4 regions of the Nocardioides marmoraquaticus genome follow, and region 3 is predicted to be linked to each of the others. Evidence: riboswitches for the same ligand, from Rfam matches in the RefSeq annotation. Region 3 holds a riboswitch; each other region holds the start of a gene.

Region 1 (2,189 bases), on a different contig from region 3:
GACCGCCGCCAGCAGGTCCGCGGCCTGCGGGGTCGCCACCGCGGCCGCGGCCTCGACGTCACGGTCGTCGATCGCCTGCTCGAGACGTCGGAGCACGGTGGCGGCGCCGTCCTCGACGGCGCCACCGCCGGCGGTGGCGCCACGCGGTGGCTCCAGCTCGGTCCCGCGCTCGCACCCGGTCAGCAGCCCCAGGGCGAGCGCGAGGACGAGCAGGAGCGTCCGCGCGAGCAGCAGCGCGTCAGCCCGGACGGACCGCGCCGGAGTACGGCATGTCGTGGAGACCCGAGACCTGGACACCGGAGCCGGGGTTCAGCGCGTTGACGACCTGGCCGTTGCCGACGTACATGCCGACATGGCTGATCGGGCTGTAGTAGAAGACCAGGTCACCAGGCTGCAGCTCGCTCTCGGAGACGGGCGTGCCTGCAGCGTACTGCGCCTGCGAGTTGTGCGGCAGCGAGACGCCCTCGGTCGCCCAGGCCGCCATCGTCAGGCCGGAGCAGTCGAAGGCGTCGGGCCCGGCAGCGCCCCAGACGTAGGACTTGCCGACCTGCGCCATGGCGTAGGCCACGGCACCGCTGGAGACCTGCTCGGCCTGCTGCTCGGCGCGCTCGTCCTCGAGCGAGGCGAGCCGGCCCTGGGCGGCGCCGAGCTCGGCGCCGGCGCGCTCGGCGCGCTTGCCGGCGTCGCGCGCAGCGGCACGACGCTCCTGGAGCACCTCGCGGACCGCGGCCCGACGCTCGACCAGCTCGACGCGGGTCGTCTCGGTCTCCTGCAGCGCCGAGGAGGTGTCGCCGGCGTCCTCGGTGACGAGGGCGACGCCGGCGAGCAACCGCTCGGAGGTCGCGGGCATCGAGGTCGACGCGACAGGGACGACGTCGGCCGCGGGGGTGCCGGAGCCGGCGGCACCGGCGGCGGTGCCGTGCTCGACGAGGACGCCGCGGGCCACGCGCTCGCGCAGGTCGGCGGTGCGCTCGCGCTGCTCCTCGATGCGCTGCGTCAGGCGCTCGACCTTCTGCTTGCTGGCACCGGCGCGGGCCTGGGCACGCTCGTGGGTGGTCGCGCGCTCGCCGGCGAGCCGGTCGAGACGGTCGACCTGGGCCTGCGCCCGGTCGATCCTGGCGTCGAGGTCCGCGGCGCCCGCGGGGGCGGCGAGCAGGCCGGAGCCCGCGAGACCGAGGGCCAGCGCGGCGACGGTCGGGACCGCGGCACGACGGGTGAGTGGCGTGCGTTCCGCACGGTGGGCAGGGCGGTACTTCCGGCCGTCGGTCACGAGCGGACGGTCTCCTCTTTGTGTCGACGCCTACCAGGTGAGCTGACGGGTTCGGGCCCAAAGAACGCCCTACCGGATCGGCCCCACCGCAGGTGGTGCGTCACCCGGATTCACCCCGTGGACCGGTGGCTCGGCACGAGGCCGACCCGCCGTTCCGGTTGGGTCCCCGGCTCCTTCGCCAGCACCCCCCGGCACGGCTTCGGACTCGGCGCGGCCCCCGAGCACGCCGGGCGGCGCGCTGGTGCGGGGACCAACAAGCGCGAGACCCTAGGCCACCCCGTGGGGCGGATCCAAGTCGGCGCCTCGCGACGTGAGCCGTCTCACGCCGTCTCGACGTCGGGACCGGAGACCGGCAGCACCATCCGCAGCGGCGGCACCAGGCCCGACCCGGCGAGCACCTCGAGGGCGTGCCGCTCCTCCTCGTCGAAGGCCAGCTCGGGCGGTGGGCCGAGCAGCGCGGTCACCACGCAGTCGTGGCAGGCGGGGCCGCGCACCAGGCAGGCGTCGCAGTCGATGTGCAGGCTCATGGCGTGCTCCTCGGAGGTCTCGGTCCGGTCGGGGAAGGGACCGGTGCGACGCACGCTGGCAGGGACCACCGACAACCCGTGCCGGGCCCAGCCGTGCGAGCGGCGCCGACGCGTGTTGCGGCACAGGGTTGTCGGTGCGGGCGCCTAGCGTCGGGCGACGTGACCAGGTGGGACGCCCAGATGAGCTTCGACGAGCTCGGCCGCCCCCTGCGCGAGACCACGTTCTGCGTGGTCGACCTGGAGACGACCGGGGGCTCGGCGGCCGCGGGCTCCATGATCACCGAGATCGGCGCGGTCAAGGTCCGTGCCGGCGAGGTGCTCGGCGAGTTCCAGACCCTGGTCAACCCGCACACGGCGATCCCCCCGTTCATCGCGGTCCTGACGGGCATCAC
Region 2 (2,189 bases), on a different contig from region 3:
TCAGACGGGCGGGGCGGGGAGCAGCGCGGCGAGCCAGTCGACGAGCGGGCGCAGCGACAGGTCGCCGGCGACAGCGGTGTCGACCCCCGCGTAGCGCAGCGCGACCAGGGCGCCGGTCAGCAGGGCGGCGACGAGCCCGAGGGCCGCGGTGACTCCGCCGGCGGTGCCGGGCCGGCTGGCGCGGGCCAGCCCGATGACGCTGAGGACGACGGCCAGCACGGCCAGGGCGACCGCGATCCCGAGGTTGGCGCGCCACAGCGAGGAGACGAGGGCGGCGAGGCCCGCGAGGAGGCCGAGGGTGGCGGGCACGGTGGTGCGCGCGGGGACCTCGGGCGAGGCGACGAAGAGCTGGTCGAGCGCCCCGAGGGGGTGCTCGACGGTCGTGGGGGCGACCTGCGCGTCGGGACCGGGAGGGGTCATGAGGGCAGGCTAGGACCGGCGCGGCCGCCGGGACGGCAGCCGCGCCGGTCTCGGGGCATCAGCGCAGGGTGCCGCCGAACCAGCTCGACGTCCACGGCGACGCCTTCGAGACCCGCTTGCCCGAGCTGGGGGAGTGCAGCATGTGCACCTTGCCCTTCGAGCGGCCGAGGAAGATCGCGGCGTGGTAGACCCGGCCGCCGTTGTGGAAGAACATCAGGTCGCCGCGCTTGAGGTTCGACTTGGCGACGCGGCGCACCGCGCCGGCCTGGGCGCCGGAGGTGCGGGGAACGCTGACGCCGGCCTTGCGGAAGCTGTAGTAGATGAGGCCGGAGCAGTCGAAGGCGCTGGGGCCCGCCGCGCCGTAGCGGTAGGGGTCGCCCTTCTGGTTCAGCGCGATGCCGGTGGCGTTGGAGATCTTCTTCGCACGGGAAGCGGCGTGGGCGTCGCCCACGGGGCTGGCGAGCAGCAGGCCGAGCGCCATGACGACCACGAGGAGGAGCTGGGCGGGGATGCGCAGGGCAGGGTGCAGGGCAGGGAGCACGGGGGAGCCTTTCCCACGCCTGCGAGGTGAGCTGTCGGGTTGGAGCCGGGAAAGTGCTCTGCCGTCGTGAGACGACTTCACCCCTAGCGCGACCGGGCGGACCCGGTCGGCGCGGTGGAACGTGTGGTTCCCCCACTCCTGCCCCGTCGATCTCGGTCGGACCTCGCGTCGGTGGGCAGGACTCGGCGTACCGGCGAGGGGTGCGATGTCGCCGGAGCAGCGTAGGGCCTGACGACCACCACGGTCCAGGGAACGGTGCGACCGGTGGGGCACGGGTGCCGGGGTACGTGCCCCGGGTGGTGACCAGCGTCTCGACCGAGCCCGTGCAGCGGCTGCGCCGCCGGGTCGACCCGGTCCGCGTCGTCGACCAGGTGCAGATCGTCAAGACGGCCCTGGCCGGTGGTCTGGCGTGGTGGCTGGCGACCGACGTGGGCCAGCTCGACCAGGCCTTCCTCGCACCGTGGGCGGCGGTGCTCGTGGTGCACTCGACGATCTACAAGACCGTCTCGCGCGGCACCCAGCAGGTGGCGGCGACGTTCTTCGCGGTCTTCCTGGCCTTCTCCGTCGGCACGCTGTTCGGCATCGAGCCGTGGAGCCTCGGGCTGGTCATCCTGGTCGGCTTCATGCTAGGGCAGCTGCCGTGGGTCAAGGAGGAGGCCGGCACGATCGCGACGACCGGGCTCGTCACGCTGGCCACCGGGTCGACCGACCAGATGGAGCTGCTGTCGAGCCGGCTCGTCGACACCGCGGTCGGCGTCGCGGTCGGCCTGGCGGTCAACCTGCTGGTCTGGCCGCCGCTGCGCGACCGCGCGGCGTGGTCGTGGGCCGAGCAGCTGCCCGGCCAGCTCGCCGACGTGCTGGGGGCGATGGCCCGCGGCGCCGGCGACGGCCTGACCACCGACGAGACCGACGAGTGGGTGCGCGACATCCGCCGCGTCGACCTCCACGTCGACCAGGCGTGGCGGCTGCTGTGGCAGGCGCGCGAGAGCGGTCGCTTCAACCCGCGCCGCTCCCGACCCACCGGCTGGGCCGACCTCAAGAAGATGCTGCACGAGCTCGAGCAGGGCATCGCCGACTGCCTCAGCATGGCGCGCACGATGCGGCGCAGCGTCGAGGAGGACACCCCGTGGGACGTCGAGTTCCGCGAGCGGTGGTGCGACCTCGCCGGGTCGGTGGCGGAGCTGGCAAAGCTGCAGGACGCCGACGGCCTCGAGACGCTCACCGCCCG
Region 3 (2,189 bases):
CGCCCGCTGCGCACGCTCTCGGGCGGCCGGCTGCTGCAGCGCCAGTACGTCGCCGGCGCCGACCCCGGCGTCAACGACTCGCTGGTCCCGCAGCAGGGCCCCAACTACGCCCTGGCCAAGCGGCTGCAGCGCTGGCGCGCCACCGCTGCGCGCCACGACGGCACGCTGGTCTCGATGAACGTCGCCCCGCCGACGCGCACCCGCTCGGTCGTCAAGAACCGAGCGCTGGCGGCGGCGTACGCCGGGGCGCACCGGTTCGGCGTCGAGGTCTTCGAGCCCGCCACCTCGCACGTGCTGATGGCGGCGCTGCTGGTGCACGACCTGCACACCGACGGCGGGCCACGTCACGACGAGCCGTGGCGCGACGAGGCGTACGCCGCCGCCCACGGCGGCCTGTGGCGCACCGGCTGGGCCCCCCGCAGCGCCCTGGGCCTCGCCGCCCTGCTGGGCTACGGCGCCGCCCGCGGCTGACCCCCCTCCCCGCCGAGGGGTCAGTCCCTGACGGTCGAGGGGTCAGTCCCTGACGGTCGAGGGGTCAGTGCCTGACGGTCGAGGGGTCAGTCCCTGACGGTCGAGGTGTCAGTGCCTGGCGGTCGAGGGGTCAGTCCCTGGCCTCTGGCCTGACAGGCAGTGACTTCTCGCCGGTCAGGCAGTGACTTCTCGCGGGTCAGGGAGTGACTTCTCGCCGGTCAGGGAGTGACTTCTCGGCGGGGGGAGTGGGGTCAGCGCAGGCCGAGGCGGCGCGAGCAGGAGGGCCAGGCGCCCCAGCCCTGGCCGGCCTTGATGCGCTTGCCGACCGTGATCTGCTCGGACTTGGTGGCGCGGTGCGGGAGGCCGGCGAAGCGCTGGCCGCCGAAGGCGCGCCAGGTGCCGGGGCTGATCTGGAGCCCGCCGTAGTAGCCGTTGCCGGTGTTGACGGCCCAGCGGCTGGTCGACTCGCAGTGCGCGAGGCGGTTCCACACCCGCACCTGCGCCTGACGCTTGGCGGCGCGCTTCTTGGCGGCGCGCTTCTTGGCGGCGCGGGCCTTGGCGGCCTTCTGGGCGGCGGCCTTCTTCTTCGCGGCCTTCTCCTTGGCCGCCTTCTGCTGGGCGGCAGCAGCCTTGTCAGCAGCAGCCTTCTCGGCAGCGGCCTGCTCCTGCTCCGTGGGCTCGGTGCCCTCGGGAGACGCGGACGAGGTGGCGACCGCGGTGGCGGCCTGGGCGGGGGTGGTGATCGCGAGGGCGGGCAGCACGACTGCCAGGGCAGCGAGCAGCGACACGACGAGCTTGCGCATGGTGGGGTCCTCCGTCGCGCCTGCGGAGTTAGCTGTCGGGTTCGGGCCGAGGAGCCCGGCCACTCGCGTGGCTTCACCCCAGAGGACGACCGCTGTCGCGGTGCGCCCGGGGAAGTGGTTCCCCCGCTCCTGCCCGGATGTGGTGCCGGTGGTGGACCGGCGCGTGGACAGGATTCGGCGGGGCGCGCAGGTCGGCCCCGGTGGCACCGGGGCTGGGAGGACAGTAGACCGACCGGGCCCGGTGCCAAAACTCGGTCTGGACCTTCGGTGCCGTCAGGCCCGGACCGGCTCCGCGCGGTGCTTGCCCGGCCGCTCGGTGCGCGGCGGGTCGACCGCGAGCTTCTCGCCCTCGACGTCGAGCTCGGGCAGGAGGCGGTCGAGCCAGCGCGGCAGCCACCAGGCCCGCTCGCCCAGCAGGTACATCAGCGCCGGGACGAGCGCCATGCGCACGACGAAGGCGTCGAGGAACACCGCCGCGGCGAGCGCGAAGCCGATCGACTGGATGAGCGGGTCGTGCTCGAGGATGAAGGCGCCGAAGACCGAGATCATGATGGTCGCGGCCGCGGTCACGACCCGTGCCGAGTTGCGGAACCCGTCGACGACGGCCTCGCGCGCCGACATGCCGTGCACGTGTGCCTCGCGCATCCGGCTGACCAGGAACACCTGGTAGTCCATCGCCAGGCCGAAGACGATGCCGATGACGACGATCGGGGCGAAGCTCACCAGCGGCTGGCCCTCGACGAGCCCGAACGTGCCCTCCTGGAAGATCGCGACGGTCGCGCCGAGGGTCGCCAGCACCGAGAGCAGGAAGCCCAGGGTGGCGGTCACGGGCACCAGCAGCGAGCGGAAGACGAGCATCAGCAGCAGGAACGCCAGGCCCACGACGACGGCCAGGTAGATCGGCAGGGCCTCGCC
Region 4 (2,189 bases), on a different contig from region 3:
CGGTGACGCGCTGGCCGCCGGTGGCGGTGAAGCGCACGGCGTCGCCGGTCGCGAGGGGCCCGGCGCCCTCCAGGGCGACCGCGCCGACCGGCACGAACAGGTGCAGGTACGGCGCCTCGGGCAGCTGCACCGACTGGCCCGGTCGGAGCCGGGCGGCGTGCAGGGCGGCGTACCGGTTGTGGATGCGGATGGCGGTGTCGTCGGCGTGGTGGGCCATGCCGGAGGCGACCGGGTGGAGCCGACCGTCGAGCAGGTCGTGGGGCAGCTCGAGCTGCTCGTAGCCCGGCGTCACGCTGCGCTCGTCGGGCACGACCCACATCTGCACGAAGTGCACGGGGTCCTGCGGGGCGCCGGCGTGGGTGTCGGCGTGGGTGCGCCAGGAGTCGTTCTTCTCGGAGTGCAGGATGCCGGTGCCGGCGCTCATCCGCTGGGCGAGGCCGGGGTAGATCACGCCGTTGTGCCCGGTGGAGTCCTGGTGCACCAGCGAACCCCGCAGCACCCACGTCACGATCTCCATGTCGCGGTGCGGGTGGGTGTCGAAGCCCGTGCCGGGGTCGACGGCGTCGTCGTTGTTGACCAGCAGCAGCCCGTGGTGGGTGTTGCGGTGGTCGTGGTGGTGGCCGAAGGAGAACGAGTGCTTCGAGTCCAGCCACCCGACGTCCGTCCGGTAGCGGTCCTCGGCTCGCCGGACGTCGACCTCGGGGGTGATCTGCACGGTGCTCATGGCGCTCCCTGGCACGCGTAGTTGAGAGTTCATCTACATGATGGCACGGACCTCCCCGTTGCTCAACCGGTTCTGGGCCCGGTTCTGCCCGCGGGGTAGCGTGGACGCTTTCCACCTGCTGCCCCGGGGGCTCGCGCCGAGTCCCGTCCACCACCCGGGGCCGTCCTCGATCTCGGACCGGACGGGAGCGGGGGACCCGACGCACCACGACAGCCCTCGGGTTGTCTCGGGGTGAAGCGCGCACGCCGCGCCGGGCACGCACGACCTCTCTGCCCGAACCCGACAGCTGACCTCGCAGGCGCCGGAGAGGGACACACCCATGCGACACCACGCACCTGCACGCCTCCGCCGGGCTCTCGGGACCCTGGTCGCCTCCGCGGCCGTCGTCGCCGCGCCCGCGCTCGTCGCGTCGCCGGCCGAGGCCGCCTCGGGCGACACCTGGGACCGGCTGGCCCAGTGCGAGTCGAGCGGCAACTGGCGGATCAACACCGGCAACGGCTACTACGGCGGCCTGCAGTTCCACCAGCCCACGTGGGTCGGGTACGGCGGCAAGCAGTACGCGCCGCGCGCCGACCTGGCCACGCGCGCCCAGCAGATCGCCGTCGCCGAGCGCGTGCTCGACGGCCAGGGCTGGGGCGCCTGGCCGGCCTGCTCGGCGAGGCTCGGCCTCGGGCAGTCCGACGCCGCCGGGTCGCCCGGGCAGGCGCGCGAGAGCCGTCCGTCGCGGTCCGGCGCCGAGCGGTCGGCGCCGGCGTCGGCGTCGGGGGGCAGCTACGTCGTCCGCAGCGGCGACACCCTGGCGCGCATCGCCGGCAGCCAGGGGGTCGACGGAGGCTGGCTAGCCCTGTTCGCCGCCAACCGCGGCACCCTGGTCGACCCCGACGTCATCCAGGTGGGTCAGCGCCTGCGGCTGCCCTGAGCACGGGCGTGACCGGACCTCGCAGACCTAGGGAGAGGTCCGGTCACGCCGGCCCGCTCGGGGCGGTGGCGTCGGTGCCCCACTGGCACGATGGGGAGGTGACGAGCCTCCCGTCTGACCTCCTCGACCTGCTGCGCGGTCGCGCGCGCTGCTTCCTCACCACACTGATGCCCGACGGCTCGCCGCAGGTGACGGAGACCTGGTGCGACACCGACGGCGAGCACGTGGTCGTCAACACCGTGACCACGCACCAGAAGGCGCGCAACGTCGCCCGCGACCCGCGCGTGGCCGTCGCGCTCGCCGACCCCGATGCGCCGGGCCGGTACTGGGCCGTGCGCGGCCGTGTGGTCGCGACGACGACCGAGGGGGCCGCCGAGCACATCGACGCGTTGTCGCAGCGCTACCTCGGTCGGCCCTATCCCGGCTTCGGCGGCGGCGCCGGCGAGCGCCTGGTGCTCACCATCGCCGCCGACTCGGTCCACGCGCCCTGGGGCTGAGCGTCAGGTCGGTCCGCGGCCCACGTGACGTTGGTGCAGCGCGGCGTCC

The links. A riboswitch is a leader RNA that binds a small molecule or an ion and turns the genes downstream of it on or off. The one in region 3 is predicted to bind cyclic di-AMP.
Region 1: it holds a riboswitch for cyclic di-AMP, as region 3 does, so the genes downstream of both, ACYU8I_RS03620 (C40 family peptidase) here and ACYU8I_RS07230 (transglycosylase family protein) in region 3, are expected to answer to the same signal.
Region 2: it holds a riboswitch for cyclic di-AMP, as region 3 does, so the genes downstream of both, ACYU8I_RS04430 (C40 family peptidase) here and ACYU8I_RS07230 (transglycosylase family protein) in region 3, are expected to answer to the same signal.
Region 4: it holds a riboswitch for cyclic di-AMP, as region 3 does, so the genes downstream of both, ACYU8I_RS00020 (transglycosylase family protein) here and ACYU8I_RS07230 (transglycosylase family protein) in region 3, are expected to answer to the same signal.

What each region holds. Positions count from the first base shown of each region.
Region 1 is NZ_BAAHAA010000003.1:156,851-159,039, forward strand. It holds gene ACYU8I_RS03615 (hypothetical protein) at 1-297, opposite strand, end outside; gene ACYU8I_RS03620 (C40 family peptidase) at 239-1,270, opposite strand; cyclic di-AMP (ydaO/yuaA leader) riboswitch at 1,283-1,432, opposite strand; gene ACYU8I_RS03625 (hypothetical protein) at 1,591-1,797, opposite strand; gene ACYU8I_RS03630 (DEDD exonuclease domain-containing protein) at 1,978-2,189, shown strand, end outside.
Region 2 is NZ_BAAHAA010000004.1:99,773-101,961, reverse strand. It holds gene ACYU8I_RS04435 (hypothetical protein) at 1-420, opposite strand; gene ACYU8I_RS04430 (C40 family peptidase) at 479-961, opposite strand; cyclic di-AMP (ydaO/yuaA leader) riboswitch at 980-1,117, opposite strand; gene ACYU8I_RS04425 (FUSC family protein) at 1,258-2,189, shown strand, end outside.
Region 3 is NZ_BAAHAA010000007.1:65,497-67,685, forward strand. It holds gene ACYU8I_RS07225 (hypothetical protein) at 1-471, shown strand, start outside; gene ACYU8I_RS07230 (transglycosylase family protein) at 723-1,274, opposite strand; cyclic di-AMP (ydaO/yuaA leader) riboswitch at 1,294-1,417, opposite strand; gene ACYU8I_RS07235 (MMPL family transporter) at 1,548-2,189, opposite strand, start outside.
Region 4 is NZ_BAAHAA010000001.1:2,050-4,238, reverse strand. It holds gene ACYU8I_RS00025 (pirin family protein) at 1-724, opposite strand, end outside; cyclic di-AMP (ydaO/yuaA leader) riboswitch at 888-1,040, shown strand; gene ACYU8I_RS00020 (transglycosylase family protein) at 1,044-1,643, shown strand; gene ACYU8I_RS00015 (PPOX class F420-dependent oxidoreductase) at 1,742-2,140, shown strand.